Regions from separate parts of the Streptomyces sp. NPDC047017 genome, predicted to be linked through region 3. Evidence: riboswitches for the same ligand, from Rfam matches in the RefSeq annotation. Region 3 holds a riboswitch; each other region holds the start of a gene.
What was found. Region 3 has a riboswitch for cobalamin ahead of nrdI (class Ib ribonucleoside-diphosphate reductase assembly flavoprotein NrdI). Riboswitches for the same ligand answer to the same signal wherever they lie in the genome.
Positions count from the first base shown of each region.

Region 1: it holds a riboswitch for cobalamin, as region 3 does, so the genes downstream of both, ABZ858_RS08110 (CbtB-domain containing protein) here and nrdI (class Ib ribonucleoside-diphosphate reductase assembly flavoprotein NrdI) in region 3, are expected to answer to the same signal.
Region 2: it holds a riboswitch for cobalamin, as region 3 does, so the genes downstream of both, ABZ858_RS11035 ((2Fe-2S) ferredoxin domain-containing protein) here and nrdI (class Ib ribonucleoside-diphosphate reductase assembly flavoprotein NrdI) in region 3, are expected to answer to the same signal.

Region 1 is NZ_JBEYVW010000004.1:102,520-110,130, reverse strand. It holds gene ABZ858_RS08135 (prenyltransferase/squalene oxidase repeat-containing protein) at 1-493, shown strand, start outside; gene ABZ858_RS08130 (hypothetical protein) at 490-1,431, shown strand; gene ABZ858_RS08125 (energy-coupling factor transporter transmembrane component T) at 1,428-2,594, shown strand; gene ABZ858_RS08120 (ATP-binding cassette domain-containing protein) at 2,591-4,222, shown strand; gene ABZ858_RS08115 (ECF transporter S component) at 4,261-5,034, shown strand; cobalamin riboswitch at 5,115-5,268, shown strand; gene ABZ858_RS08110 (CbtB-domain containing protein) at 5,305-5,526, shown strand; gene ABZ858_RS08105 (CbtA family protein) at 5,548-6,300, shown strand; partial or broken gene ABZ858_RS08100 (histidine phosphatase family protein) at 6,830-7,387, opposite strand; gene metE (5-methyltetrahydropteroyltriglutamate--homocysteine S-methyltransferase) at 7,561-7,611, opposite strand, start outside.
Region 2 is NZ_JBEYVW010000005.1:262,996-270,606, reverse strand. It holds gene ABZ858_RS11040 (GTP-binding protein) at 227-1,384, shown strand; gene ABZ858_RS11035 ((2Fe-2S) ferredoxin domain-containing protein) at 1,542-1,946, opposite strand; cobalamin riboswitch at 2,007-2,129, opposite strand; gene ABZ858_RS11030 (NAD(P)-dependent alcohol dehydrogenase) at 2,207-3,247, opposite strand; gene ABZ858_RS11025 (helix-turn-helix domain-containing protein) at 3,270-3,983, opposite strand; gene ABZ858_RS11020 (acetate uptake transporter) at 4,118-4,741, shown strand; gene ABZ858_RS11015 (ABC transporter ATP-binding protein) at 4,793-6,739, opposite strand; gene ABZ858_RS11010 (crotonase/enoyl-CoA hydratase family protein) at 6,837-7,611, shown strand, end outside.
Region 3 is NZ_JBEYVW010000017.1:99,706-107,316, forward strand. It holds gene nrdE (class 1b ribonucleoside-diphosphate reductase subunit alpha) at 1-1,554, opposite strand, end outside; gene nrdI (class Ib ribonucleoside-diphosphate reductase assembly flavoprotein NrdI) at 1,539-1,958, opposite strand; cobalamin riboswitch at 2,124-2,345, opposite strand; gene ABZ858_RS26645 (3-hydroxybutyryl-CoA dehydrogenase) at 2,459-3,361, opposite strand; gene aceB (malate synthase A) at 3,490-5,082, opposite strand; gene aceA (isocitrate lyase) at 5,156-6,439, opposite strand; gene ABZ858_RS26660 (short-chain fatty acyl-CoA regulator family protein) at 6,842-7,611, shown strand, end outside.

The DNA of each region.
Region 1 (7,611 bases), on a different contig from region 3:
CGACTCGGTCAACTCCGCCGCCCTCGCCGTACAGGGACTGTCGCTGGACGCGGGCAAGTACGGCAAGCAGATCGCCCGGGCCCGCGCCTTCCTCGCCGCGCAGCAGAACACCGACGGCGGCTTCAACGTCGCCAAGGACGGCCAGCGCGGCTCCGACCTGCGGGCCTCCACCCAGGCGGTGGGCGGCGCGACCGGCGTCTCCTTCGGCACGCTGACCCGCAGCCTGGCCGGCACCGCCCCGCAGCCGGACCCGACGCCGCTGCCCACGGCGAGCGCGAGCGGCGGCGCGCCCGCCATCGTCACCGCCGGGGACACCGGGGGCGACGGCGGCACGAGCCCCACCGGCGGCGGAGGCGGCGGCCACGGCGGCGCCCTGGCCGCCACCGGTGTGCAGGCCGGCGCCTTCGCGGCGATCGCCGCACTGCTGGTACTCACCGGCTTGCGCGTCACCGTATCGGCCCGCCGCCGCGCACAGGCCGGAGGCCGGCGATGATCCGCTCACGACTGCTGCCCGCGCTCGCCCGGACGGCGGCGGCGCTCGGCCTGCTGACCGCCGCCCTGGGCGCCACCGCCTCCCCGGCGGCCGCCGACCCCCAGCCGATGGGCCGCTGCACCACCACCTCCGGAGTGGTGCTCGCCGTCGACTTCAGCCACTGGGGCGGCCCGGTCTACCGCGCCTGCGGCACCACCCCCACCACCGGCTACGAACTGCTCAACCAGGGCGGCTGGCGCACCACCGGCACCGGCCACGACGGCCCGGCGTTCATCTGCCGCATCGGCTACAGCGGCTACCAGGGCGGCCGGCAGTACCCCACCCCCGCCCAGGACGACTGCGTCCTCACCCCGCCCGCCTCCGCCTACTGGTCCTACTGGCACGCCGACCCGGGTCGGAACGACTGGACGTACAGCCAGCTCGGCGCGATGCTCTACAAGCCCAAGCCCGGCAGCGTCGACCTGTGGATCTTCGGCGGCACCGACATCCAGGGCACCGAGGGCCGGCCCAAGGTCACCCCCGACCAGCTGCGCGCCCACAACACCCGGCCCCAGGGCGACGCGGGCAAGCCCGTCTCCACCGCCAAGGCGCCGCCGCTGCCGCCCGGCGTCGACACCGGCCCCGCGCCCGCACGGCAGGCCGCCGAGCCGTCCCGGCCGGCCCCGCCGAAGCCCGCGACGCCCCCGGCCGCGAGCACCTCACCGACCGCGTCCGCTGCCCCCAGCGCCACGCCGGCGCCGAGCACCACGGCAGGGGCCGCGCACACCCCGGCCGCGACCCCCGCCGCCGGCCCCCGGGTGATCGACGCCGTGCCCGCCGCCGACGCCAAGCACGACGCCGGACCGGTCATGCCCGTCGTCGCCGGAGCCTCGCTCGTCGTACTGATCGGCGGGGCCGCCGTGTTCGTCGCGCGCCGCCGCCGCGCCCGCGCCGAGTGACCGCGGTGGCCCGTACGACCGTGGAGACGTCCGCCGCCCCGGCCGGCCCCGAGCCGGACCGGGGCGGCCGCCGCCTGCCGCGCACCCTGCACCCGCTGGCCTGGTGGATCTGGGCACTCGCCCTGGCCACCGCCGTCAGCCGCACCGACAACCCGCTGCTGCTCCTCCTCGTCCTCGCCGTCCTCGGCTACGTCGTCACCGCGCGCCGCACCGAGGCGCCCTGGGCCCGCGGCTTCCCCTACTACCTGTACCTGGCCCTGACGGTCGTGACGATCCGGGTCGTCTTCCGTGCCGTGTTCGCCACCGGCATCACTCCGCACGACCACTTCCTGTTCTCCCTCCCGCACATCCCCACCCCCGACTGGTACGCGGGCATCCGCCTCGGCGGCCCGGTCTCCCTGGAGGCCCTGCTGTCCGCGGCCACCGACGGACTGCGGCTGGCGTGCATGCTGTGCTGCATCGGCGCCGCCAACACCCTGGCCAACCCCAAACGCGCCCTGAGAGTGCTGCCCGGCGCCCTGTACGAACTCGGTGTCGCCGTCACCGTCGCCATCAGCGTCGCGCCGCAACTGGTGCAGAGCGTGCAGCGCGTCTCCCGGGCCCGCAGGCTGCGGGCCGGCCGCACCCGGGGCATGAAGGCGCTGCGCGGCATCGTCGTGCCCGTCCTGGAGGACGCCCTGGAGCGCTCGCTGCGGCTGGCCGCCGCCATGGACTCCCGCGGCTACGGCCGGGCGGGCACCGCCACCCGGCGCTCCCGCCGCGTCACCGGCGCGCTGATGCTGCTCGGCATGTGCGGGCTGTGCGCCGGCGCCTACGGGCTGCTGGACGCCACCGCGCCCGCCTTCCTCGGGCTGCCCGCGATGGCCTGCGGCGCCGCGCTGTGCGTGGCCGGACTGCGCCTGGGCGGCCGCCGCGTCACCCGCACCACCTACCGTCCCGACCCCTGGCGGGCACCGGAGTGGGCCGTCGCCGGCAGCGGGGTGCTCTCCGCGGTCCTGCTCTTCAGCGACCTGGGCTACGACCCGGCCCAGCTCAACCCCACCTTCTACCCGCTGACCTGGCCCGGGCTGCCGCTGGTCCCGACCGCCGCGATCCTGCTCGCCGGCACGGCCGGATTCCTCGCGCCCGAGCCCGCCCCCGTCCGGAGAGCCCACACCCCGTGATCACCTTCGACCAGGTCACCGTCCAGTACGACGACGCCCCCCGCCCCGCGCTGCGTGACGTCGACCTGACCGTGCGGGAGGGCGAACTCTGCCTCGTCGTCGGCCACACCGGTGTCGGCAAGTCCACCCTGCTGGGCGCGGTCAACGGGCTCGTACCGCACTTCACGGGCGGCACCCTGTACGGCCGGGTCACCGTCGACGGCCGCGACACCGCCCACCACCCGCCGCGCGAACTCGCCGACGTGGTCGGGGTGGTCGGCCAGGACCCGGCCGACGGCTTCGTCACCGACACCGTCGAGGAGGAACTCGCCTACGCCATGGAGCAGCTGGCGATCCCGCCGGCCACCATGCGCAAACGCGTCGAGGAGACCCTCGACCTGCTCGGCCTGGCCGACCTGCGCCACCGCGCCCTGCACGAACTCTCCGGCGGCCAGCAGCAGCGCGTCGCCATCGGCTCCGTCCTCACCGCGCATCCGCGCGTCCTGGTGCTGGACGAACCCACCTCCGCCCTGGACCCGACCGCCGCCGAGGAGGTCCTCGCGGCCGTCACCCGGCTCGTGCACGACCTCGGCGTCACCGTCCTGATGGCCGAGCACCGCCTCGAACGCGTCGTGCAGTACGCCGACCGCGTCATCCACCTGCCGGGCGACGCCAGCGCCCGCATCGGGGCGCCCGCCGCCATCCTGCGCACCTCGGCCATCGCCCCGCCCGTCGTCGAACTGGGCCGGGCGGCGGGATGGTCACCGCTGCCGCTGTCCGTCCGCGACGCCCGCCGGGCCGCCGCGCCCCTGCGCGCCCGGCTGGCCGGCCGTGTCCCGGACCCGGTCCGGCCGGCCCCGGCCGGTGACCCGCCGCGCCTGCTCGCCGCCCGTGGTGTCACGGTCGCCTACCGGGGCGTGCCCGCCGTCCGCGAGGTGGACCTGGAACTGCGCGCGGGCGAGGTCACCGCGCTCATGGGCCGCAACGGCTCCGGCAAGTCCTCCCTGCTGTGGGCCTTGCAGGGGTCGGGTCCGCGCCGCGCCGGCACCGTCCGGGTGACCCGCGGCCAGACCGTCGCCGACCCGCACGCGGTGCCCGCCGCCGAGGCCCGCCGGCTCGTCGGACTGGTCCCGCAGACCCCCGCCGACCTGCTCTACCTGGAGAGCGTGAAACAGGAACTCGACCAGGCCGACGCCGAGTCGGGCACCCCCGGCGAGGCCCGCCGGATCCTCGACCGGCTCGCCCCCGGCATCGACGCCACCACCCACCCGCGCGACCTGTCCGAGGGCCAGAAACTCGCCCTCGTCCTCGCCATCCAGCTCTCCGCCGCCCCGCCGGTCGTCCTGCTGGACGAGCCCACCCGCGGCCTGGACTACCGGGCGAAGACGGAACTCATCGGCATCGTGGACGTGCTGGCCGCCGAGGGCCGGGCGGTCGTCATCTCCACCCACGACGTCGAGTTCGCCGCCCGCGCCGCCGACCGCGTGCTCGTCATGGCCGAGGGGGACGTGGTCGCCGACGGACCCACGGCCGAAGTCATCGTCTCCTCCCCGGTGTTCGCCCCGCAGACCGCGAAGGTCCTCGCACCCCTGCCGTTCCTCACCGTCGAACAGGTCAGGCGGGCGTCGGCGGCGGGGGAGCGGCCGTGAAGGCGGCGATCCGGCTCTCCCCGCGCGTCGGCGTCGTCATGACCCTGGCGGCCCTCCTCGGGCTCGTCGCCTTCTGCTGGCCGTTCGCCGTCGCGCCGGGCACGTTCGGCGCGAGCTACGCGCCGCCGCTCATCTTCGGCGTGCTGCTGGTGCTGGTGCTGTGCGTGGTGCTGTCGGAGATCGCCGAGGGCGGCATCGACTCCAAGGCGCTGGCGATGCTGGGCGTGCTGTCCGCCGTCAACGCCGCCCTGCGTCCCCTGGGCGCCGGCACCGCCGGGATCGAGACCGTCTTCTTCGTCCTGGTCCTGGCCGGACGCGTCTACGGCCCCGGCTTCGGCTTCGTCCTCGGCTGCACCTCCCTGTTCGCCTCCGCCCTCCTCACCGGCGGGGTCGGGCCGTGGATGCCGTACCAGATGTTCGGCTGCGCCTTCGTCGGCATGCTCGCCGGGCTCCTGCCCCGGGCCACCGGCCGCCGCGAAGTGCTGCTGCTCGCCGGTTACGGATCGCTCTCCGGCTATCTCTTCGGCTTCCTGCTCAACCTGTCCTTCTGGCCGTTCTCCCTGGACCCGAACAGCTCCATCGCCTACCTGCCCGGCCTGCCCTTCACCGAGCAGTGGCACCGCTACCTCGCCTTCGACCTGGCCACCTCGCTGGGCTGGGACACCGGCCGGGCGGTCACCAACTTCGTGTGCGTGCTGCTGGCCGGACCGGCGGTGCTGACCACCTTCCGGCGGGCCGCGCGCCGGGCCAGGTTCCGGGCCCCGGTCCGCTTCGCCGGGCCCCGGCCCGCCCCCGGCCCCGGCCCGGAGTGAGCGCGGCCCGCGCCCCCGGACCGGCGGCCCGCCCGCCATGCGGCGTGCGGGAAAGATCACGCCGGGTGCCCGCGGTCTTGGCCTCATCCCCGGCGCACGGTACCTTCGGTCCGATATCGACGAAGGCAAGACGGAAGCCGGTGCGAGTCCGGCACGGTCGCGCCACTGTGAGCGAGCGGTCCCCGCGGGGACGGTTGGTGAGTCAGACCCGTAGCCGTCGTCCAACGCACCACCGAGATGGGACGCGAGCTCCCAGAGGAGGCCCCTGCCATGGCGCAGCATGTCGCCCAGCCGACAGCCACCACCCCCGTCGTTCCCGCCAAGCTGCCGCTCAAGGCGATAGCTCCCTGGGCGGTCTTCTTCGGCGTCCTGATGCTGATCCTGCTGTACTTCGTCGGCGCCGAGCAGGGCGCCACGTCCGTGTTCAGCGGCACGGACGTCCACGAATGGGTGCACGACGCCCGCCACCTGCTCGGCTTCCCCTGCCACTGACGCGAGGGACGCCGCACACCCATGAACTCCGCAACGGTAAGAAACCTGCTCGTCCGCGGCATGCTCGCGGGGCTGGCCGCGGGCGTGCTCGCGCTGGTCGCGGCCTACCTCCTCGGTGAGCCCAATGTCGACAAGGCGATCAGCTTCGAGGACGCCCACTCCCACGAGCACGAGATGGAGGTCGTCTCCCGCTCCCTGCAGTCCACCGCCGGCCTCGCCACCGGCGTCCTGGTCTACGGGGTCGCCTTCGGCGGCATCGCGGCGCTCGCCTTCTGCTTCGCGCTCGGCCGCGTGGGCCGCTTCTCCCCGCGGGCGACCGCGCTGCTGCTGTCCGGCTGCGCGCTGCTCGCCGTGTACGTCGTGCCGTTCCTGAAGTACCCGGCCAACCCGCCCTCGGTCGGCGACCCCGACACCATCGGCAAGCGGACCACCCTGTACTTCCTGATGATGGTGCTCAGCGTCCTGCTCGCGGTCGCCGCCACCATCCTCGGCAAGCGCCTGGCGCCCGCGCTGGGCACCTGGTGGGCGACCGTGGCCGCGGTGGCCGCGTTCGCCGTCGTGATCGGGCTGGCGTACGCGTTCCTGCCGGTCATCAACGAGGTGCCGGCGGACTTCCCGGCCGCCCTGCTGTGGCGGTTCCGGCTCTCCGCGCTGGCCATCCAGGCCGTGCTGTGGGGCGGATTCGGCCTCGCCTTCGGTGAACTGGCCGAACGGCTGCTGAACCCGAAGCCCGCCGAAGCCACGTCGGGCCGCACGGTTCCGGCCGCAGGCTGACTCCTTCCGGACACCAGAGGGCCCTTCGGAACCGTCCGGGGGCCCTCTCGCGTTCTCGAAGCGGACCACAGGACGTGGAGCGGAGGACCCCCGTGGCCAGACGTCCCCAGCCGCGCCGTATCACCCTCGGCGGCCGAGAGGCGGTCGCCCTCACCGTCGAGGAGTACGAGCAGCTGATCGCCAGCCGCCGGCAGATCGGCGGCCAGAGCGCCCGGGTGCGGGTGCTCGCCCAGCAGGCCAAGCGCACCGAACACCTGCTCAAGGACCTGGAGTCGCTGGTCGGCGCCCCGGCCGAGGACTGTCCGCACGCGGCGGACGGCGGCTGCCTGCGCTGCGCGGTGGCGGTCCTGCTGCGCCGTCACCGCGACCCGGCGGCCCCCGCGCCCCCGGCCTCCCCGGTGTCCCGGGCCTCCCCGGTGCCCCCGGCCGGCTCTGCGTCCCCGGCCGGCTCTGCGTCCCCGGCCGGCTCTGCGTTTCCGGCCTGCTCCGTGTCCCCGGCGTTCCCGGCGTCCTGAGCGTCCGGTGCCGGCGGCCGGCCCAGCCGCAGGTTCCAGCGCCCGGCCCGGCCGCTCAGCTCGGTGACCGTCAGCGGCGGTACGTCCAGCCGCCAGAAGGCGTCCACCGGCAGGCCCACCGCGTGCACCACGGCCGCCCGTACGACCTCCGGTTCGACCACGGCGAGCGTCCGGCCGGCCGTCTCCGCCAGGGCCGCCAGCCGCCGCCCGACCCGGGCGCACAGGTCCCGCAGCGACTCCCCGCCGTGCGGCGCCGCCCCCGGGTCGGCCAGCCAGCGGGCCACCGCCTCCCCTTCGGCGGCACCGACCTCGTCGAGCGTGCGTCCCCGCCAGCGCCCCACGTCCCAGCCGGCCAGCTCCGGGTCGGCCTCGCCGCCGAGCCCCAGCGCCGCCGCCGTCTGGCGGCAGCGTACCGAGGGCGAGACCACGACCCGCGCGGCCCGGGGCAGCGCGCCCGCCGCGGCCCGGGCCCGGACCGCGGCGCCGGCGTCGATCGGATCGCCGTCGTCGAACCGGGCCTGCCGCAGCGAACGGCTCGTGGCCGGCGAGACGAACAGCACTCGGGCGGTCATGTCGTCAAGTCTCCTGTCTGCGCGGCGCGATCGCTCCCGGCGTGAGTCTGCCAGAGCGCCCCTCGGTGAAGCCCGGGGGGCGGGGACGGAGACGGCGGCCGGGAGTCGGGAGTCGGGGAGGGAGCGCGGCGCTCCCTCCCCGGCCCCTTTCCCTCCCGACGGCCGCGCGCGGGTCAGGACGCGGGCAGTTCCGCCCGGACCGTGCGGGCGGCGGCGACCAGGTT
Region 2 (7,611 bases), on a different contig from region 3:
TTCCTGCGCACTCCTGCGAATGTTCCACAGGGATGATCAAGTACGGCTCAGATTCAAGTCAATCCACGGGTTTACTCGCCTATCCCCCAGCTATTGCTTGGGTCCGCCACATCTCCCGCCAACCTCCCGACTCCTATCGATAATGAAAATCGTTGTCGTATAATGTCGCCATGGCACACACCGAGATTTACCCGCCCTACGGGCCTGTCGTCTTCCGTGATGCCCGGTGACGGCCCGCGAAGGCGCCCTGCCGGTCGTGGTCGTCGCCGGGCTGCACGCCGACGCGCGCCACCAGACCGTGGAGCGGCTGCTGCACGCCGTGCCCGGCAGCGTGGCCCTGCACCACGACCTGTCCACGGCCCCGGCCGGTACCGTCCGGCGGAGCGTGCGCGACGCCGACGGCAGACGGGCCGTGGGCGAGACGCCGCTGGTGAACGACTGTGCCTGCTGTGCGCTGCGCGAGGATCTGGTGCCGGAGCTGGAGCGCCTGGCGCGCGACGGCCGCACCCGGCTCGCGGTGGTCGAGCTGTGGGACTCCGTCGAGCCGCGCGCCATGGCCGAGGTCGTGGCCGCGCACGCCGGGGAGCTGCTGCGCCTGACCGGTGTCATGACGGCCGTCGATCCGTCCCTGCTGCTCGACTGCCTGGCCGACGGCCACGAACTGGCGGAGGCGGGACTGGCCGCCGCCGCGACCGACCAGCGGACCGTGGGCGACACCTGCGCCCGCCAGCTGGAGTACCCGTCCGTGCACGTCGTCGCCGAGGCCGGCGCGGCCGAGGCGGCGGACCTCGCCCTCCTCGGCCAACTGCACCCGACGGCCCGGCGCGTGGCGCTGGAGTCCGCACAGCTGCCCCGGCTGGCGTTCGCCGGGTTCGACACCGAGGCCGCCGCGGCCGCCCAGCACCCGGCGTGCGCGCTGCTCCCCCAGGACGCCGACGAGTACGGCATCACCACCCTGGTGTGGCACAGCCGGCGGCCCTTCCACCCGGAGCGCCTCTACCACGCGCTGGAGGACCTGTGCTGCGCGGCGGTCCGCAGCCGGGGCCGGTTCTGGCTGGCCGACCGGCCCGACACCCTGCTGTCCTGGGAGGCCGCGGGCGGCGCGCTGTGCGTGGAAATGGCCGGGCCCTGGCTGGCCTCGCTGCCCGACGCGGCATGGGAACTGGTCCCGCCGGTGCGCCGGGCCGCCGCCGCGCTCGACTGGCATCCCGAACACGGGGACCGCGGCCAGCAGCTGGTGTTCACCTCACCGGGGCTGGACCGCGACGGCCTCACCGCCGTCCTCGGCTCCTGTCTGCTCACGGACGGGGAGCTGGCGCAGGGCCCCGAGGCGTGGAAGCGTTTCCCGGCGGCCTTCGACCAGCTCCTCGACCCTGTCCCCTGACCCTCCGATCCCAGCCCGTACGCACGCACGGCACGTCCTCGCGCCCGCGGAACGGCGCTGCTGCCAGGGCTGGGGCTGACCGGCCGTGGGCCGGCCCGGGCCCGCCCGCCCTGGATCCCACCTGCCCCGGACCCACCACCCCCAGGCCCCGCCCACCTCACGCGCCGCCGCGGCGCGGGGGCGGGAAGGCGTACAGGTCGAGGATGTCCGGGCAGGGGGCGACGCCGGGGCCGCCGGCCCGGACCCAGGCGGCGATGTCCTCGGTGGCGGCGGGGTCGTTGACCAGGCCCAGCCAGACCGGCCGTCCGCCGGCGGCCCGCCCCGCGGCGGACGGCTGGACGACGATGACGTTGGCGTGCTCGCACACGTCGAGGCACTCGGAGACCCGTACCGGCACCTGGGCGCGCAGCCGTGCCGTCTGCGCCGCGTGATCGATTCCCGGCACCTTGGCGGTGCCGCAGCAGCAGTCCCGGCACACCACGACCCGGCACGGTGCCGGGCCGGGTCGTCCGGGGTCCGCCGGTATGCCGCCGGGCCTCGCTCCGGTCGCTTCCACGGGCATGGGGCGCCTTCCTCTCCCGGGGAGATCCGCCCCGGTGCTTCGTCGAGGGGGCGACCGCGTGAGTCTCCTGGCTCTCGGGTCGATGCTCGCCCCGGCCCTCCCGCCCGCCGGGGGCAGTGGCCTGTCGGGAGCCGCTCGCCGATCACAGTGGCGGGACCGCGCCGGATTCACACCGGCTTCCTCGGACCGCCGTCGCCTTGTCGCCGGTCATCATCCCATCCGGGTGCCGGCGCCCGCGCACCGCCGTCGGCGGGCCCGGATCAGCCGTGGGGGAGGATCACCGCGCGGCCGTCGACGAGACCCTGGCGCAGGCGCTCGTAGGCGAGGGGAGCCTCGTCGAGGGAGTACGTCTCGGTGTGCACCGACAGCGCGCCGGCGCGGGCCAGGGCCAGGACCTCGGTGAGTTCGCCGCGGCTGCCCCAGTACGGGGAGCTGACCGTCACCTCGTAGGGCAGTGTGCCGAAGCCGACGGGCAGCGCGCCGCCGCCGATGCCGACGATCGAGATCTCGCCCTCGATCGCCGCCAGCGCTCCGGCGAGGGTCACGGTGGGCGGGGCGCCGACGAAGTCGAACACGGCCTGCGCGCCGAGCCCCGCGGTCAGTTCGCGGACCGCGGCCACGGCCCCGGCGTCGGACAGGACCGCCTCGTGCGCGCCGACCTGGCGGGCGAGGCGCAGCTTGTCCTCGCTGATGTCGAGGGCCACCACGCGGGCCGGGGTCAGGGCGCGCAGCAGCTGGACGGCGACGTGCCCGAGGCCGCCGGCGCCGATGACCACGGCGGTGGAGCCCGGCACCAGCCGGGGCAGCGCGCGCTTGATCGCGTGGTACGGCGTCAGGCCCGCGTCGGTCAGCGGGACCGCGGCGACCGGGTCGAGGCCGGCCAGCGGGACGAGGTGGCGCGGGTCGTCGACGAGCAGGTACTCGGCCATCGAGCCGGGGGCGCCGAGGCCGGGCGGGCGGATGCCGAGCGCCTCGGCGCGCGGGCAGTAGTTCTCCTTGCCCTCCGCGCACTTGGCGCAGGTGCCGCAGCCCCAGGGCCCGTACACGGCGACGTCGTCGCCCTCCGCGAGTCCGCTCACTCCCGCGCCGAGGGCCGCGACGGTGCCCACGCCCTCGTGGCCCAGGGTGAGCGGGAGGGCGAAGGACAACGCCTCGGCCGGGCGGCTCATCAGCGCGATGTCGGAGTGGCAGACACCGGCCGCGGTGACCTTCAACAGGACTTGTCCGGGCCCGGGTTCGGGGTCGGGGACGGTGACCACCTCCGGCGCGGCGCCGATGGTGCGGTACTGCAGTGCCTTCATGGCACGTCCTTTCGTGGTGTGCTCAGTCGTCGGTGCCCGCGGTGCCGCCGACGCCTCCGGAAGCGGGCGTGCCGGGGCCGGTCGCGGCCTGGGCGGCCTCGGCCGTCAGGGCGTCGTAGGCCCGTTCGACCAGGGCGGCGAGGTCCGCCGCCGGGTCGTCGTCCCCGGGCGCCCGCGCCCACAGGCGCAGCGCGGCGGTGAGCACTCCGGCGGCGGCGCCGACGACGACGGCGGGGCGTACGTCCCGGGCGTCGTCGGTGCCGAGCCGGCCGGCGACGATCCGGACCGACTCCTCCTGGGCGTCGACCCGGATGCGCTCGTACGCGGCGAACAGAGCGGGTTCGCTGTCCAGCAGGGCGAGCAGCCGCCGCGTGTCCGGCCGGACGCGCCAGGCCGGGGCGTCCCGGTCCGCGAGCCAGGCGCGGACGGCCCGGCGGTAGGCCGCCAGGGGCGGCTCGCCGGGCGGGCGGGTGCGCAGCAGGGCGTTGATCCGGGCGCCGTCGCCGCGGACGAAGTCCAGGGCGGCGTCCTCCTTGCCGGTGAAGTTCCGGCTGAAGGTGCGGCGGGTGACGTCGGCGCGTTCCGCGATCGCCTCCACCGTGGTGCCGGCCAGGCCGCGCTCCAGGATCAGTTCGAGGGCGGCGCCGGCCAGCGCGTTCCGCGTCCGGGCGGCCTTGCGCCGGCGGCGGTCCTCGGGGGCGCCGGCCGGGCCGGCGGGGGGCTGCTCCGCCGTCATGGATTCACCGTACACCTACTTTGTGTCCCCTGGGGACACCTGTCCCTCGGGGACATCCGGCCGCCGTCTGAGAGTGCGTGCCGGGGGTACTCGGTGCCGGTCCTGTTGACCTCGGGTCGAAGGGATTCCCCGTCATGGCTGACGACACGAGCGGCTCTGTCCGCGAGGAGGCGCGCCCCGCCGATCCGCAGGCGCGTGCCTACGCGGACCCGGCCCCGGTGGGCCTCGCGGGTTTCGCGCTCACCACCCTGCTGCTGTCCATCGTCAACACCGGCCTGCTGAAGGAGACCGGCGCGATCGTCCCGGTGCTGGCCCTCGCCGCGTTCTACGGCGGCCTGGCCCAGTTCGTCGCGGGGCTGTTCGAGTTCCGCCGCGGCAACACCTTCGGCGCGACGGCGTTCATGTCCTACGGCGCCTTCTGGCTGACCTACTGGTGGCTGGTGCAGCAGCTGACCTCCGCCGGTGACGTGCACGTCGCGCTCGGTCTCTACCTGCTCGGCTGGGGCATCTTCACCGCGTACATGGCGGTGGCCGCGCTGCGCACCAGCCTCGCCGTGCTGGGCGTGTTCGTGCTGCTGACCATCACGTTCGTGCTGCTGGCCGTCGGCGAGTTCCAGGGCGGGGTGCCGCCGCAACTGGCCACGAAGATCGGCGGCTGGTTCGGCATCGCGACGGGTCTGGTCGCCTGGTACGCCTCGGCCGCCGCCGTCATCAACGCCACCCACCGGCGGCCGCTGCTGCCGACCGGTCCCCGCTGACCGTACGGTCCGGCTGGCGGCGGCCGTCGCCTGCCCGTCCTCCATACGCGCCTACGCCACCGCCTCCCGCTCCCCGGCGAGCGCCCGCTGCGGCTCCCCTTGGCCCGCCTCCCCCTCGCGCGGCCCCGCCTGACCCGGCTCCCCTTGGCGGGCGAACTGCGTGCGGTACAGCTCCGCGTACCGGCCGCCGGCCGCGAGGAGTTCGTCGTGGGTGCCGCGCTCGACGACCGTGCCGGCCTCGACGACCAAGATGAGGTCCGCGGCGCGCACGGTGGACAGCCGGTGGGCGATCACCAGCGCGGTGCGGTCGGCCAGGGCCTCGGCCAGCGCCTCCTGGACGGCCGCCTCCGAGGAGTTGTCCAGGTGGGCGGTGGCCTCGTCCAGGATGACCACGCGCCGGCGGGCCAGCAGCAGCCGGGCGATGGTCATGCGCTGGCGCTCGCCGCCGGAGAACCGGTAGCCGCGTTCCCCGACGACGGTGTCGAGGCCGTCGGGCAGCGCGCGGACCAGGTCGTCGAGGCGGGAGCGGCGCAGGGCGTCCCACAGTTCCTCCTCGCTCGCCTCCGGGCGGGCCAGCAGCAGGTTGGCGCGCACCGAGTCGTGGAAGAGGTGGCCGTCCTGGGTGACCATGCCGACGGTGGCGCGCAGCGCGGCGGTGCCCAGGTCGCGTACGTCGACCCCACCGACGCGCACGGCGCCCTCGTCGGCGTCGTACAGGCGCGGCAGCAGTTGCGCGACGGTCGACTTGCCGGCGCCGGAGGAGCCGACCAGCGCCACGGTCTGGCCGGGCTCGGCGCGGAAGGAGACGCCGTGCAGGACCTCGGCGCCCTCGCGGCTGTCGAGGTTCGCCACGTCCTCCAGGGAGGCGAGGGAGACCTTGTCGGCGGAGGGGTAGCCGAAGCGGACGCCGTCGAACTCGACGGAGACCGGGCCGTCGGGCACCTCGCGGGCGTCGGGCCGTTCCTCGATCAGCGGCTTCAGGTCGAGCACCTCGAAGACCCGCTCGAAGCTGACCAGGGCGCTCATCACCTCCACCCGGGCCCCGGCGAGCGCGGTGAGCGGCGCGTACAGCCGGGTCAGGAGCAGGGCGAGCGAGACGACGGCGCCGGGCTCCAGGGTGCCGCGCAGGGCGAAGTACCCGCCGAGGCCGTAGACCAGGGCCAGGGCGAGGGAGGACACCAGGGTCAGCGCGGTCATGAAGGCGGACTGCGCGGTCGCTGTGCGGATGCCGATGTCACGGACCCGGCGGGCGCGGGCGGCGAACTCGGCCGACTCCTCCTCGGGACGGCCGAACAGCTTGACCAGGGTGGCGCCGGGCGCCGACAGCCGCTCGGTCATCCGGGTGCCCATCTCCGCGTTGAGGGCGGCCGCCTCCCGCTGCATCCGCGCCATGCGGCCGCCCATGCGGCGGGCGGGCACCACGAACACCGGCAGCAGCACCAGCGCGAGCAGGGTGATCTGCCAGGACAGGGTGAGCATCACGGCGAGGGTGAGCAGCAGCGTCACGATGTTGCTGACGACTCCGGAGAGCGTGTTGCTGAAGGCGCGCTGGGCGCCGATGACGTCGTTGTTGAGGCGGGAGACGAGCGCTCCGGTGCGGGTGCGGGTGAAGAAGGCGACCGGCATGCGCTGCACGTGGTCGAAGACCGCGGTCCGCAGATCGAGGATGAGCCCTTCGCCGAGGGTCGCCGACAGCCGTCTGCCGAGGATGCCGAGTGCCGCCTCGCCCACCGCGAGCCCGGCGATCAGCAGGGCCAGGCGCACCACGCCGGACCGGTCGCCGTGCGAGACGATGGCGTCGACGACGCGTCCGGCGAGCACCGGGGTGGCCACGGCGAACAGCGCGGTCACCACCCCGAGGGCGACGAAGTACGCGATGCGGCGGCGGTGCGGGCGGGCGAACGCGCCGATGCGGCGCAGGGTGGCCCGGGCGAACGGGCGGCGTTCCCGCTGGGCGTTCATGACGCTGTACAGCTGCGTCCACGCGGTGGTCTCCATGCTCATGGACGAGAACGTAGGACCTCAAGCGGCGTTGAGGTCAACAGCGGGGCGTAACCTGCCGTTCCCGTACCGCCACCCGAGGAGGCCACCGCCCATGCCGATACGCGTCGAGCGTCAGGGACACGTCACCACGGTCGTCCTCGCGCGACCGGCCGCGCGCAACGCGGTGGACGGCCCGACGGCGGCCGCACTCGCCGCCGCCTTCCGCGCGTTCGAGGCCGACGACGAGGCCAGGGTGGCGGTGCTGTGGGGCGAGGGCGGCACGTTCTGCGCGGGCGCGGATCTCAAGGCCATCGGCACCGATCGCGGCAACCGGGTCGCGGAGGACGGGGACGGCCCGATGGGGCCGACCCGGATGCGGCTGTCCAAGCCGGTGATCGCGGCGGTCGCCGGGCACGCGGTGGCCGGCGGGCTGGAACTCGCGCTCTGGTGCGATCTGCGGGTGGCCGAGGAGGACGCCGTGTTCGGGGTGTTCTGCCGCCGCTGGGGCGTGCCGCTGATCGACGGCGGCACCGTCCGCCTGCCCCGGCTGATCGGCACCAGCCGCGCCCTCGACCTGATCCTCACCGGCCGCCCGGTCCCGGCCCGGGAGGCGTACGAGATGGGGCTGGCCAACCGCCTCGTGCCCACCGGGCGGGCGCGCGCCGAGGCGGAGCGGCTGGCCGCCGAGATCGCCCGGTTCCCGCAGGAGTGCCTGCGCTCGGACCGGGCCTCGGTCCTGGAGCAGGAGGGGCCGGCCGAGGAGGAGGCGCTGCGGGGCGAACTCCGGTACGGGGCGGGCGTGCTGGCCGGCAGCCTGGAGGGGGCCGCCCGGTTCACGGCGGGGGCGGGGCGCCACGGGACGTTCACCGACGACGGGGAGCCGGGCA
Region 3 (7,611 bases):
CTCGACGGCGATGCGGTGGGAGGCGCGCAGCGCGTGGTAGGCGACGGCGTAGAAGTACATGTTCGTGAAGTCGACGCCCTCCTCGCTGCCGTAGTGGACGCGCCGCGCGGCGAGGTAGCCGTGCAGGTTCATCTGGCCCAGGCCGATGGCGTGCGACAGGTCGTTGCCGCGCGCCACGGACGGCACCGCGGTGATGTCCGACTGGTCGGAGACGGACGTCAGGCCGCGCACCGCGGTCTCCACCGTCGTGCCGAGGTCGGGCGAGGCCATCGCGGCGGCGATGTTCAGCGACCCCAGGTTGCACGAGATGTCCCGGCCGACCGTCTCGTAGCCGAGCGCGGCGTCGTACGTGCTCGGCGTGTTGACCTGGAGGATCTCCGAGCACAGATTGGACATGTTGATCCAGCCCGGGATCGGGTTGGCCCGGTTCACCGTGTCCTCGAACAGCAGGTACGGGTAGCCCGACTCGAACTGCAGCTCCGCGATCGTCTTGAAGAACTCGCGGGCGCTCAGCCTGGTCTTGCGGATGCGCGGGTTTGCGACCAGCTCGTCGTAGTGTTCGCTCACCGACAGGTCCGCCAGCGGCTTTCCGTACTCGCGCTCGACGTCGTACGGCGAGAACAGGTGCATGTCCTCGTTGCGCTTGGCCAGTTCGAAGGTGATGTCGGGGACGACCACGCCGAGGGAGAGCGTCTTGATGCGGATCTTCTCGTCCGCGTTCTCCCGCTTGGTGTCCAGGAACCGCATGATGTCGGGGTGGTGGGCGTGCAGGTACACCGCGCCCGCGCCCTGCCGCGCGCCGAGCTGGTTGGCGTACGAGAAGGAGTCCTCCAGGAGCTTCATCACCGGCACGACACCGGAGGACTGGTTCTCGATCTTCTTGATCGGGGCGCCCTGTTCGCGCAGGTTGGTCAGCAGCAGTGCCACGCCGCCGCCCCGCTTGCTGAGCTGGAGCGCGGAGTTGACGCCGCGCCCGATGGATTCGAGGTTGTCCTCGACCCGCAGCAGGAAGCAGGAGACCAGCTCGCCGCGCTGGGCCTTGCCGGCGTTGAGGAAGGTCGGGGTGGCCGGCTGGAAGCGGCCGGTCATCATCTCGTCCACCAGACGGGAGGCCAGCTCCTCGTCACCGGCGCCGAGACACAGGGCGGTCGCGACGACCCGGTCCTCGTAGCGCTCCAGGTAGCGGGAGCCGTCGAAGGTCTTCAGCGTGTACGACGTGTAGTACTTGAAGGCGCCCAGGAAGGTGCGGAAGCGGTGCTCGTGGGCGTACGCCTGCCGGTACAGGGCCTCCAGGAACTCCCAGTCGTAGCGCCGGACGAACGCCTCCTCGTAGTAGCCGTGCTCGATGAGGTGGTCGATCTTCTCCTTCAGCGACCCGAACGTCACCGTGCGGGGATCGACGTGCTGGAGGAAGTACTGGCGGACGGCCTCGCGGTCCTTGTCGAACTGGATGCGGCCCTCGCAGTCGTACATGTTCAGCATGGCGTTCAGCGCGTGGTAGTCCTTGCGCGTGCCGACCGACTCGCGCGGCGCGGTGATCACGCCGCCGCCGATGAGTGTCGTGTCCAAAACGTCCTGAGTCCTTCCCTCACGGCACGGACGTCGTGGTCCGTGCCCAGCAGTTCGAATCGGTACAGCTCGGGGACCTGGCACTTCGCCGAGATCACCCGGCCGGCCAGGCAGTAGTCCGCGCCGAAGTTGGTGTTTCCGGAGGCGATGACCCCGCGCAGCAGGGCGCGGTTGGCCTCGACGTTCAGAAAGCGGACCACCTGCTTGGGGACCGCGCCGGCGCGTTCGCCGCCGCCGTAGGTGGGCACGACCAGCACATACGGCCCGGTCACCCGCGGCATGCCCTCGCGGTGGGGGTGCAGGGGGATGCGTGTGGCGGGCAGGCCCAGCCTTTCCACGAAGCGCTTGGTGTTCTCCGAGACGCTGGAGAAATACACGAGTGCGCCCATCGGCCGCCGCCTCCTCTCGCTCGTTCCCGACGGGGTCCGAGGACCTGGAGGGGAGGAGCGGCGCGGCGCGGACGGCAGGGCGCCGGGGCGTGGATGCACCTGTGCCCGGGTCCGTGCGTCTGCCACCTGGCCCTCCCTCGGGGCCTCGGAGCGCGCACACCGCCGTCCGGTGTGCGCACCGGTGGCAGGTCTTCGGACTCGCGGGCGTGTCCCGTGCCGTAGAGACTCCTACTGGCCGTCGCTTCCCAGGCCCGTCGTGCGGACCCAGTGCGTGTGACGGCGGTCGTTCCCACTCACCGCTGCGGGGCAGCCCCGGATTCCCACCGGGTTCCCTCTTGCGACGCCGGACACCGAAGTGCCCGGCGAACCACCAGCAGCGACAACACTACATCTGGAACTCGCTGAGCACACACAGCCCAGATGTTGTGTTCCAGCGAGGACTTAGGTATACCTAAGTCCTGCCCCCTCCGGAGGGGGCAGGACGATGTCGTACCAGGCCCTCAGCCCTGGTCGTAGGTATGGAACCCCCGGCCGGACTTGCGGCCGAGGAGTCCCGCCTGCACCATCCGCTGGAGCAGCGGCGGCGGGGCGTGGAGCGGCTCGCGGAACTCGTCGTACAGGGACTCGGCGATGGAGGCGACGGTGTCCAGGCCGATCAGGTCGGCGAGCCTGAGCGGGCCCATGGGGTGGGCGCAGCCCAGTTCCATGCCGGTGTCGATGTCGGCGGCGGTGGCGAAGCCGGACTCCGCCATCCGGACGGCGGCGAGCAGGTAGGGGATCAGCAGGGCGTTGACGACGAAGCCGGCCCGGTCCTGGGAGCGGACGACCGTCTTGCCGAGCGTGCGGGTGGCGAAGTCCTCGACCCGGGCCGTCGTCTGCGCCGAGGTGTGCAGCGAGGTCACCACCTCGACCAGCGGCAGCACGGGGACGGGGTTGAAGAAGTGCAGGCCCACGACCCGGTCCGCGCGGGCGGTCGCCATGCCGAGCCGCATCACGGGCAGCGAGGAGGTGTTGGTGGCCAGCACGGCCGCCGGGTCCTCGACGATCTTGTCCAGGGCGGCGAAGACCTCCGTCTTGGCGTCCGGGTTCTCGACGACGGCCTCGACGACGAGCTGCCGGTCGGCGAGGCCGTCCAGGCTGCCGGCGAACACCGTCCGCTCCAGCGCGTCCCGCGCCGCCGCCCGCTCCAGCTTGCCGCGCCGCACCGCCCGGTCGAGCGAGGCGGCCACCCGGTCCCGTGCCGCGCGGGCGGCGACCGCGTCCACCTCGCAGACCACGGTGTCCAGCCCGGCCCGCGCGCACACCTCCGCGATGCCCGCACCCATCTGCCCGCCGCCGACCACACCGACGCGCGTGATGCCGCTCGCACTCACGCCGCCGCGCGCAACGCCCGCCGTACTCACGCCCGCCGCACCTCCGCCCGCCCCGCCCACGCCCGCCGCGCTCACGCCCGCACCTCCGGTCGGCGTGCTCACACCCGCCCCGCTTCCGCCCGCCGCGTTCACGCCGCCGCGCGCGCCGCCCGCCGCGCTCACGCCCGCACCTCCGGTCGGCGCACGAGGTGGTGGGTGTAGGCGTCCGGGGTGAAGAACAGCGGCAACTCGCCTGCCATCGCGGTCCGTTCGAACAGGGCGCGGATGTCGTCGACGGGTGCCCACGGGTACGCGGCGCCCAGCGCGGCGCACTCCTCGTCGAGCACCCGCTGCACGGTCTCCCGGTCGACGACCCGGTGCCGCAGCCACTGCCAGATCTGCACCCGGGCGATCTCGGCGGTGGCCGCGTCCTCCATCAGCCCGTCGAGCGCGACCGCGCCCTGGCCGCGCAGCCAGGCGGCGTAGTACCGCAGCGCGACGGAGACGTTGGTGCGCACCCCCTCGGCGCTGGGCGGGCCGCTGATCCGGCGCACGTCCAGCAGGTCGGCGGGGGTCACCTCGACGTCGTCGCGGCCGCGGTCGAGCTGGTGGGGCCGCGCGCCGAGGACGCCGTCGAAGACCTCGCGGCAGACCGGGACGAGCGCGGGATGGGCCACCCAGGACCCGTCGAAACCGTCCTCGGCCTCCCGCTCCTTGTCGAGGCGGACCTTGGCGAGCGCGGCCTCGTTCGCGGCCGGGTCCTTCTCCGGCACCTGGGCGGCCATCCCGCCGATGGCGTGCGCCCCGCGCCGGTGGCAGGTGCGGACGAGCAGCTCGGTGTAGGCCCGCAGGAAGGGCGCGGTCATCGTGACCTCGGCACGGTCCGGCAGCAGGAAGTCGGTGCGGTGCCCGAACGTCTTGATCAGGCTGAACAGGTAGTCCCAGCGGCCCGCGTTGAGCCCTGCGCCGTGCTCGCGCAGCTCGTACAGGATCTCCTCCATCTCGAACGCGGCGGTGATCGTCTCGATGAGGACGGTGGCGCGGACCGTGCCGCGCGGGATGCCGAGCAGCTCCTGGGCGAGCAGGAACACGTCGTTCCACAGCCGGGCCTCGTACCGGTTCTCCAGCTTGGGCAGGTAGAAGTACGGGCCGTGCCCGGCGTCGATCTGCCGCTGGGCGCAGTGGAAGAAGTACAGGCCGAAGTCGACAAGCGCGGCGGGCACCGGGCGGCCGTCGAACTCCAGGTGCTCCTCGTCCAGGTGCCAGCCGCGCGGGCGGACCATGATGGTGGCGAGCCGCTCGCCGAGCCGGTACTCACGGCCCTCGGGCGTGGTGAAGTCGATCCGCCGCTCGATGGCGTCGAGCAGGTTGAGCTGCCCGCCGACCACGTTGTCCCACAGGGGCGCGGTGGCGTCCTCGAAGTCCGCCATCCACACCTGGGCGCCGGAGTTCAGCGCGTTGACCGTCATACGGCGGTCCGGCGGGCCGGTGATCTCCACCCGGCGGTCGGTCAGGCCGGGCGCGGGCGGCGCCACCCGCCAGCCCGGGTCCGCGCGCACCGAGGCGGTGACCATGGGAAAGCCCAGCGGCGAGCCCGCCGCCAGCCGCAGCGCCTGCCGGCGGCGTTCCTTCATCAGCTCCCGCCGGCGCGGCTCGAACGCCTCGGTGAGCCGGCCGACGAAGTCCAGGGCGGCGGGGGTGAGGATCTCGTCGTGCCGGTGGCCGGACGCGGCCAGGACACGGATCTGCTGGGTGAGTGCGGTGGTGGGCATCGGGCTCTCCTGACGGGGACGGGAGCGGAGGGGGCGGGGACGGTCGCCCCCTCCGCTCGGCCGAGGGGGCTGCCTAGTGGAACTGCTCCGCCTCCGTGGAGCCGGCCAGCGCCGTGGTGGAGGAGGCGGGGTTGACAGCGGTGGAGACCAGATCGAAGTAGCCGGTGCCGACCTCGCGCTGGTGCTTGACGGCGGTGAAGCCGTGGGCCTGCGCGGCGAACTCCTTCTCCTGGAGGTCGACGTACGCGGTCATGCCGTGCTCGGCGTAGCCGCGCGCCAGGTCGAACATGCCGTGGTTGAGGGAGTGGAACCCGGCCAGCGTGATGAACTGGAACCGGTAGCCCATCGCGCCCAGCTCCCGCTGGAACTTGGCGATCTGGTCGTCGTCCAGCGCGGCCTTCCAGTTGAAGGACGGCGAGCAGTTGTAGGCGAGCAGCTGGTCGGGGTAGCGCGCGTGGATCGCCTCGGCGAACTCGCGGGCCTGGGCCAGGTCCGGGGTGCCGGTCTCCACCCAGATCAGGTCGGCGTACGGGGCGTAGGCCAGGCCCCGGGAGATGACCGGGGCCATGCCGCCCCGGACCCGGTAGAAGCCCTCCGCCGTGCGCTCGCCGGTGACGAACTCGGCGTCGCGCTCGTCGACGTCGCTGGTGAGCAGGTTGGCGGCGAGCGCGTCGGTGCGGGCGACGATCACCGTGGGCACGTCGGCGATGTCGGCGGCGAGCCGGGCCGCGTTCAGGGTGCGGATGTGCTGCGAGGTCGGCACCAGCACCTTGCCGCCGAGGTGGCCGCACTTCTTCTCGGAGGCGAGCTGGTCCTCGTAGTGGATGCCGGCGGCGCCCGCCGCGATCATCGCCTTGGTCAGCTCGAACGCGTTGAGCGGGCCGCCGAAACCGGCCTCCGCGTCGGCGACGATCGGCGCCAGCCAGTCGGTGGTGTCGCCGGCGTCCTCGGCGGTGGCGATCTGGTCGGCGCGCAGCAGCGCGTTGTTGATCCGGCGGACCACCTGCGGCACCGAGTTGACGGGGTACAGGCTCTGGTCGGGGTAGGTGTGCCCGGCCTGGTTGGCGTCGGCGGCGACCTGCCAGCCGGACAGGTAGATGGCCTGGAGTCCCGCCTTGACCTGCTGCACGGCCTGGCCGCCGGTGAGCGCGCCGAGGGCGTGGATGTAGTCCTGCTCGTGCAGCCGGCGCCAGAGCCGTTCGGCGCCGCGCCGGGCGAGGGTGTGCTCCTCGCGGACGCTGCCGGAGAGGCGCACGACGTCCTCGGCGCCGTAGGTGCGCTCGATGCCCTGCCAGCGCGGGTCGGTGGCCCAGCGCCGCGCCAGGTCCTCGGCCGCCCGCGTCCTCGCTTCTGCCATGACTGTCACCGTCTCCTCGGTCTGTGCCGGCTGTACCGGCTGCCAATCCCGCCGCCCGGACATCGCCCGGACGAACAGAGATGGCACTGTGTGTCGCTTGCTGGGGTGCGGCCCGCCGTCACCCCGGAGGGTGAAGCTGAGCAACGCTGCCGACGCAGACCGCCACGGATGCCGGGATCTCCGACGTCAGGGCAGTGAATCGCGCCCCGGTTCCGGGTGGTGGCTGCCGGTTCCGGCGGGCCGCACTACGACTCTGACACTGGCACTGAGTGCCATCAACTGTGGACCGGTGCCAACTTCTGCGAATCTTCTCGCCGCTTTTTGCCAACGTTGCGAAGGGTCGGGCGGGGTATGTGTCCCGTACGCTGGCCGGGTCAGGTGCCCGGTGCGAGGAGCGGTCGGTTGAGCAAGACCTATGCGGGGGCGCGGCTGCGGCGGCTGCGCGCGGAACGCCGGATGAGCCAGGCCGAACTGGCCCGGGTGCTGGGCATCTCGCCGAGCTACCTGAACCAGATGGAGCACGACTCGCGCCCGCTCACCGTGCCCGTCCTGCTCCGGCTGACCGAGACCTTCGGCGTCGACCCCGGCTTCTTCTCCGAGCGCGACACCACCCGGCTGGTGGCCGACCTGCGCGAGACCCTGACCGGGGAGATCGCCGCGTCCCGGGTCTCCTCCGCCGACCTCGCCGAACTCGCCGCCCGGCTGCCCGCCGTCGCGCAGGTCCTGCTCGACCTCGGACGCCGCAACCAGCTCCTGTCCGAACGGCTCGCCGGCGCCGCCGACGGCCGCGGCACCCCCGTCGAGGCACCCCGCTCACCGCACGAGGAGATCCGCGACTTCTTCTACCGCCGGCAGAACTACCTGCACGACACCGACCTCGCGGCCGAGGACCTCGCCGAGGAGATCGGCATCCGGCCCGGCGAGGTGACCGCGGCCCTGACGGTCCGCCTTGCCGGCACCCACGGCGTCCGCCTCACCGGCGAGAAGGGCGGCCACCCGCACCACTACGACGAACGCACCCGCACCCTCCACCTCTCCGGCCGCCTCCGGCCCGGCCAGCGCGCCTTCCGCATGGCCACCCAGCTCGCCCTCCTTGAGGGCAGCGACGCCTTCGACCGGCAGGCCGCCGAGGACTTCCCGCCCGGCTCACCCGCCCACACCCTGGCCCGGAT